Thiocapsa bogorovii: one gene and its partner. The protein of the gene in region 1 interacts with the protein of each later gene in a pairwise test. Links are inferred from orthologs where the notes say so. Each region holds a gene or a part of one and is shown on either strand. Other genes may lie near its edges.

Region 1 (3,122 bases):
GCGCAGACGGGGCAGGGCATCGCGAAGGCGCTCGGCCAGAAGCGGGGCCTCGAGCTGTGCCTGATCGCCGACCGCGACCAGGTAGGCGTGCACTGCAGGCTCGCCGGAATGGCCTCCGAGCGCGAGCAGCTCCACCAGTCGCTCGAGTCCCAAGGCGAAGCCGACTGCAGGTGTCGATCGGCCACCGAGCTGCTCGACCAAACCGTCGTAGCGACCGCCGGCACAAACGGTGCCTTGGGCGCCGAGATCTTCGGTGATCCACTCGAAGACCGTGCGATTGTAGTAATCCAGACCCCGCACCAGCCGCGGATTGAGTCTATACGGGATGCCCGCCTGATCCAGACCGTGACGGATGCCCTGAAAGTGCGCCAGGCAATCGTCGCTGAGGTGATCCATCAGCGTCGGTGCATCCGCGACGACCTTCTGTGTCTCCGGATGTTTCGAGTCCAGGACGCGCAACGGGTTGGTGTAGAGACGTCGGAGACTCTCGGCGTCCAGATGCTCCCGCCGCGCTTCCAGATAGGTGACCAGCTGTTCGCGATAGAGCCGACGTTCATCCGGGTCCCCGAGACTGTTGATCTCCAGGCGCAGACCCTGCAGTCCGAGCGCGCGCCACAGGCGCGCGGTGAGCAGGATCAGCTCGAGATCGATGTCCGGTCCCGTGAGCCCGAAGACCTCGGCGCCGATCTGATTGAACTGCCGGTAACGGCCGCGTTGCGGGCGCTCATGGCGGAACATCGGGCCGCGATACCACAGGCGCTGAGGCTGGACGATCAGCCCGTGCTCGACCGCCGCGCGCACGCAGCTGGCGGTACCCTCCGGCCGCAGGCTCAAGCTCTCGCCGTTGCGGTCGTCGAAGCTGTACATCTCCTTTTCGACGATGTCGGTGACCTCGCCGATGGAGCGTTTGAACAGATCCGTGACCTCGAGGATCGGAGTGCGGATCTCGGCATAGCCGTACCCCGCAAGAATCGTTCGCGCGGTGTCCTCGATACGATGCCAGATGGGGACGGCCTCGGGCAGGATGTCGTGCATCCCGCGGATCGCCTGAATGTGTTTACCCATGTTCCCCGGCTCGATGTGTGCGGGCGAGATTCGGCGTGGTTCGGCCCGAGCGAGCCGTCACTCGGGTGACTCCGGGTCGAGCGAGAAGCGCGCCACGTTGCCGCGCGAACGGGCCTCCAGATCAAAGGGTTTGCCGTCGACAGTCATGCTGCTGTTGTTGACCCGTCCCACCGTGAACCGAAACGGGCCCTGCCCGGTGACCTCGCGCCGATCTCCGGCCTTCATCTCGCCGACGATGAGGCGCTCCCCGGCTGCATCGCGCACTTCGAGCCACGAGGGGCCCGTAAACTCCAGAACAATCCCTTTCTCTGACGCCGTAGGCTCGGCGAAAGCGGGGGGATCGACCTGCGGCTGACTCGGCGTCCGATCGGGTAACTCGCTTGTCGATTGCACCGGGGGATCGCCAGCAAGGCTCGGCGCGATCTCGGGGAGCGGGGGCGGTGCTGCCTCCGAGGACGGTTCGACCTCCGGGTCGGCTGCCGACGAGGCTAGCGTCGCCGGTGTCTGCTGTGGAGCCGTTTCGGAAGGATCCGCGGGCGGAGGCTCCGAGGTCTCGGAAAAATCGGCGCTCGTTCGGTCCGTCCGGTCGGCCGGCTCGGACGCTGTGTCAGCTGTTTCGGCATCGGCGCCGGAGACGCTTGCATCCACCGAATTAGACGCCGGATCGAGCGCGATCTCGTCCGGCTCGACTCCGGCCGTTTCAGTCTCGAGCTCCGGCGCTACCTCGGGTCGATCGTGCCACCAGAGCGCGATTACGGCGATGACTGCAGCCGCCAGGGCAAAACTGACAAGGCGCACCAGAATGCGGGTTCCGCCCGAATCGAGCTCCGAGCCCGCGCCCGAGCCCGACATACGGCGTGACGGCAAGACGGCGTCCGTGCTTTCGGCATGGGACTGGTAGGCCGCGATCAGAGGTGCCGGGTCGAGCCCGAGCGCACGCGCGTAGTTACGCAGATAGCCGGTGACGAAGACCGGGCCGGGCAAGAGGTCGAATCGGTCCTGTTCGAGCGACTCGATGACCTCGGGCTTGAGGTGCAGCTGTGTCGCGATCCGCTCGATCGCCAGGCCACGCGATTGGCGTTGGACCCGGAGGCGTCGCCCCGGGCTATCGCCGAACTCGACTACGTTCTGGTCGTTCGGGTCGGTGGATTGTGTCTGGTTAGTCACTCGTGAGGTCCCTACAGCTCGCGGGTCTCGGGTGTATCGGGAAAGCTCGCGCGCAACGCCTTCTCGTACTCGGCTGCGCGGGCTCGGTTACCTAGTGCGCGTTCGGTTGTGACCGCGGCGGCGAGTGCCTCGCGGGCCGTTGCCGGGGTGCGCAAGGTCGTCGGCTCGAAAAAGCGATCCAGATAGAGCTTCGCCCCCTGCATGTTGCCGCGTTTGAGCTCGATCTCCGCGAGCTTCACCAGCGCCGGGCCGAAACCCGGGTTGGCGCCGACCGCAGCGCGATAGTAGCGTTCCGCCTTGGCCGCGTCACCGGCACTGCTCGCACAAGTGGCTGCGTTGGTCATCGCGACCCAAGGCGTTGCGTAGAGTGGATTCTCAAGTGCCTTTTTGAAGTAGACGTCCGCCTCTGCGTAGTGTCTTTGTCGACACTGATAGGCCCCGAACGCGTAGAGGACATCCGAGTTGTTCGGGGCGAGCTTGACGGCGCGCTCGTAGTGCGTCGCCGCGAGGTCCGGCTTGCCCATCTCCTCGTACATGAAGGCGAGCCACACGTGGGCCTTGGGATTCTTTCTGTCGGCCTCGATCGCCTGTTGGGCGCGACGGAAGGCGACCTCGGTCTGGCCGCGATTGTAGTACTCCTCGGCCATTTCGACGTAGAGGGTGGCGGGGCTGTCCTGCGGATCCAGCCCGAGCGGGTCGGTGTCTTGTCGGTTGGCTTTGCTCGCGCAGCCGAACAAGCCCAAACAGAGCGCGCTCGGGACCATGACGGCATGCGTGACGAGGCGGACGGCGAGATGACTCGTCATGAGTTCGCCGCCTTCCCGGCCCGGAAACTGCCGTCCAATGGGCTCTCCGACGGAATCGGGACCGCGACGCGCCCGAGCCGACGG
Region 2 (3,221 bases), 1.3 Mb from region 1 along the record:
TGAGCGGCAATAGCCGGGGCGTATCGGGTTACCTTTACGCCGCAACGGGCCTGTTGTTCAAATGGCTCAACCGGCGCAGCCAACGTCGCTCGTTGACCTGGAAGCGCTTCTACGCGGTCATCAAGCCCATGCTCCCGACGGCGCGGATCATTCACGACCTCTACCCCGTTCCTTGGTGGAAGACTCAAGCTGGGAGCCGGATGGTGTAACACTCCAAGTCCGGTTCTGCGAGGAGCCGGGAACAAACCGTCGTATGGCCGAGATCATGTGGCACCGCCGGGAAACCAGGCGGCAAACAGAGAACACAAACATCAGCCTAACCGACGGTGAGGACCCGGCTTACTCTCCGACTCTGGAGTCTGCCCGAGATTGCGCCTGATGCGGATCCGCGCGACTGGTGTCTCGCCCGCATCGGTGTTCCGCCCGCGCGGGTTGAAATGATCGGGGCACGCCGTCACACCTTCTCCCACTTCACATTGGATATCCGAATCGCACTGGTGCAGCTCGACACGACGCCCGCTCGCGTTGCCGACGGTGAGGAGCAGCGCTGGCTGAATCGGGCCGAGCTCGGCGCCGTCGGGACCCCCGCGCCTATCAAGGGCATTCTGGAACACTTTCAAGCCGGCCGAGCGCAACCGCCCGTTCGTGCTCAACCACACGGAGACGTCTCATGACCCACATGGTTCACTGCGTCAAGCTCGGCCGCGAGGCCGAGGGCTTGGATCGGGCGCCCTATCCTGGCGAGCTCGGCAAGCGCATCCATGCCAACGTATCCAAGCTTGCTTGGCAGGACTGGCTCCGGCACCAGACCATGCTGATCAACGAGAACCGATTAAGCCCGATGGACCCCAAATCGCGAAAGTTTCTCGAAGAGCAGATGGATAAGTATTTCTTCGGCGAAGGCGCGGAGATGCCCGAGGGTTACGTCCCGCCGAAAAGCTAGCGGCGCGGTCTTGTCGTCCCGGCCAAACGTTCAGCGTGTCGCCGGGATGCACTGCTGAACACCCGCCTTGCCGATCTTCCCTTGCGTTGTTAGATTAGCTCGCCGTTTTCCGATGGATTTCCCGACGGATCCTTGTCCAGGATGCCCGCGGGAGAGCCGGCGATCTCCTCTATCTCCCGCAAGGTACGCACCTGATGTTCTTCAGAAGTCTTCGTGGAATCTTCTCGAACGATCTTTCGATCGATTTGGGTACGGCCAACACGCTCATTTTCGCGCGTGACCAGGGGATCGTCCTCAACGAGCCGTCGGTGGTCGCGATCCGTCACGAGCGCAAGGGCGGGGGCAAAACGGTGGTCGCCGTCGGCGAAGAAGCCAAGATGATGCTCGGGCGCACGCCGCAGAGCATTACGGCGATTCGCCCGCTCAAGGACGGTGTGATCGCCGATTTCACCATCACCGAGAAGATGCTCCAGTACTTTATCCACAAGGTGCACGAGTCGCGTCTGATTCGTCCCAGCCCGCGCGTGCTGATCTGCGTGCCCTGCGGCTCGACCCAGGTGGAGCGTCGCGCCATCAAGGAGTCTGCGGCCGGGGCCGGTGCACGCGAGGTCTTTCTGATCGAGGAGCCCATGTCGGCGGCGATCGGTGCCGGGCTCGCGGTCCACGAGCCGCGCGGCTGTATGGTCATCGACATCGGTGGCGGCACCTCCGAGGTGGCCATTATCTCGCTCAACGGCATCGTCTATTCGGCATCGATCCGCGTCGGCGGCGACACCTTCGACGACGCCATCATCAATTACGTTCGGCGCAACTACGGCACACTCATCGGCGAGGCGACGGCCGAGCGCATCAAGCACAGCATCGGTTCGGCCTTTCCAGGCAACGAGGTGCTCGAGATCGAGGTGCGCGGGCGCAACCTCGCCGAGGGCATACCGCGCAGTTTCACGCTCAACAGCAATGAGATCCTGGAGGCGCTGCAGGAGCCGCTTGCGGCGATCGTCGGCTCGGTGAAGATGGCTTTGGAGCAGACCCCGCCCGAGCTCGGCTCGGACGTTGCCGAGCGCGGCATCGTGCTGACCGGCGGCGGATCCTTGTTGCGCGATTTCGATCGTCTGATCGAGGAGGAGACGGGTCTGCCCGTGGTGGTGGCCGAGGATCCACTGACCTGCGTGGCGCGCGGCGGCGGCAAGGCGCTGGAGATGCTGGACGCACGGGGGATCGATCTCTTTACGACCGAGTGATCCCATCAAACCGCTCTTTCTTCGCGGGCCGTCGCCGACCCTCCGGGTGATCCTGGCGGTGGTGTGCGCGCTGGGCCTCATCATCACCGACCATCGATTCGACCATCTCGAGCGCGTGCGCTCGCTGCTGTCCGTCTTCGCCTACCCGTTGCACCTGGCCGTGGACGTGCCCTCTGCGCTCGTGCGCGCCACCCGCGAGCGGCTCACGGACGGGGCACAGTTGCGCGCGACGAATACGGCACTCAGCCGCGAGAACCTACTGTTGAAGGCCCGCCTACAGCAGTTCGAGTCATTGGAGGCGGAGAACATGCGCCTGCGCGATCTGCTCGGCTCCTCGTTCAACATCGGCGAGCGGGTCCTGATCGCGGAAATCTTGGCCGTCGATCTCACGCCGTCGCGCCAGCAGGTAATGGTGAATAAGGGCTCCAGCTCGGGCGTTTTTGTAGGCCAACCGGTGTTGGATGCCAATGCCGTGATGGGGCAGGTGATCCGCACCAACCCCTTCTCGTCCGTTGTACTCTTGATCACCGACTCGGATCATTCGCTCCCGGTCGAGGTCAACCGAAACGGTTTGCGCGCAATCGCGGCGGGTTCCGGCGTCGGGCAGGGGCTCGAGTTGCTCTTCATCCCGAAAAATGCAGACATCCGCGAGGGCGATCTGCTGGTGACCTCGGGAATGGGCGAGCGTTTTCCCCCGGGCTATCCGGTTGCACGGGTGACCACGGTGCGCCAGGATCCCGACAATCCCTTTACAACCGTGTTGGCCGAGCCGACCGCGCGGCTCGATCGCAGCCGCGAGGTCCTTCTGGTCTGGACCCTTGATCCGCAGATGCAGCAGAAGGCGCTGACCGGCGCAGCGCCGAGCGAAGACGCCAAGCCATGACGGAAGCCGCACCGCGAGGCGGCTGGCTGATCCTCGTCAGCTTGCTGGTCGCCCTCCTTCTCACGGTCTTGCCGATGCCTGCTGCGACGGATGCCTTCCGGCCGCAGTGGGTGGCGCTCGTTACCCTGTACTGGTGTCTGACGGTGCCGGAGCG

What was found.
Region 2: the proteins of LT988_RS16310 (region 1) and LT988_RS10645 interact in binary tests that used the Escherichia coli proteins (3 or more experiments, as listed by UniProt). The link is inferred for Thiocapsa bogorovii from one-to-one orthologs.

Annotation. Positions count from the first base shown.
Region 1 is NZ_CP089309.1:3,643,257-3,646,378, forward strand. The notes cover bases 178-2,979. They hold LT988_RS16310 (RodZ domain-containing protein), read right to left. Parts: upstream 2,233-2,979; coding sequence 1,123-2,232; downstream 178-1,122. Other genes in these bases: hisS (histidine--tRNA ligase), read right to left, coding at 178-1,065; pilW (type IV pilus biogenesis/stability protein PilW), read right to left, coding at 2,244-2,979. Also shown: more of hisS, read right to left, coding at 1-177; more of pilW, read right to left, coding at 2,980-3,038; 23S rRNA (adenine(2503)-C(2))-methyltransferase RlmN, read right to left, coding at 3,035-3,122.
Region 2 is NZ_CP089309.1:2,350,012-2,353,232, reverse strand. The notes cover bases 260-3,160. They hold LT988_RS10645 (rod shape-determining protein), read left to right. Parts: upstream 260-1,137; coding sequence 1,138-2,184; downstream 2,185-3,160. Other genes in these bases: mreD (rod shape-determining protein MreD), read left to right, coding at 3,064-3,160; mreC (rod shape-determining protein MreC), read left to right, coding at 2,165-3,067; LT988_RS10650 (oxidative damage protection protein), read left to right, coding at 671-943; LT988_RS10655 (NUDIX domain-containing protein), read left to right, coding at 327-674. Also shown: ltrA (group II intron reverse transcriptase/maturase), read left to right, coding at 1-209; more of mreD, read left to right, coding at 3,161-3,221. UniProt on the Escherichia coli protein: Forms membrane-associated dynamic filaments that are essential for cell shape determination. Acts by regulating cell wall synthesis and cell elongation, and thus cell shape.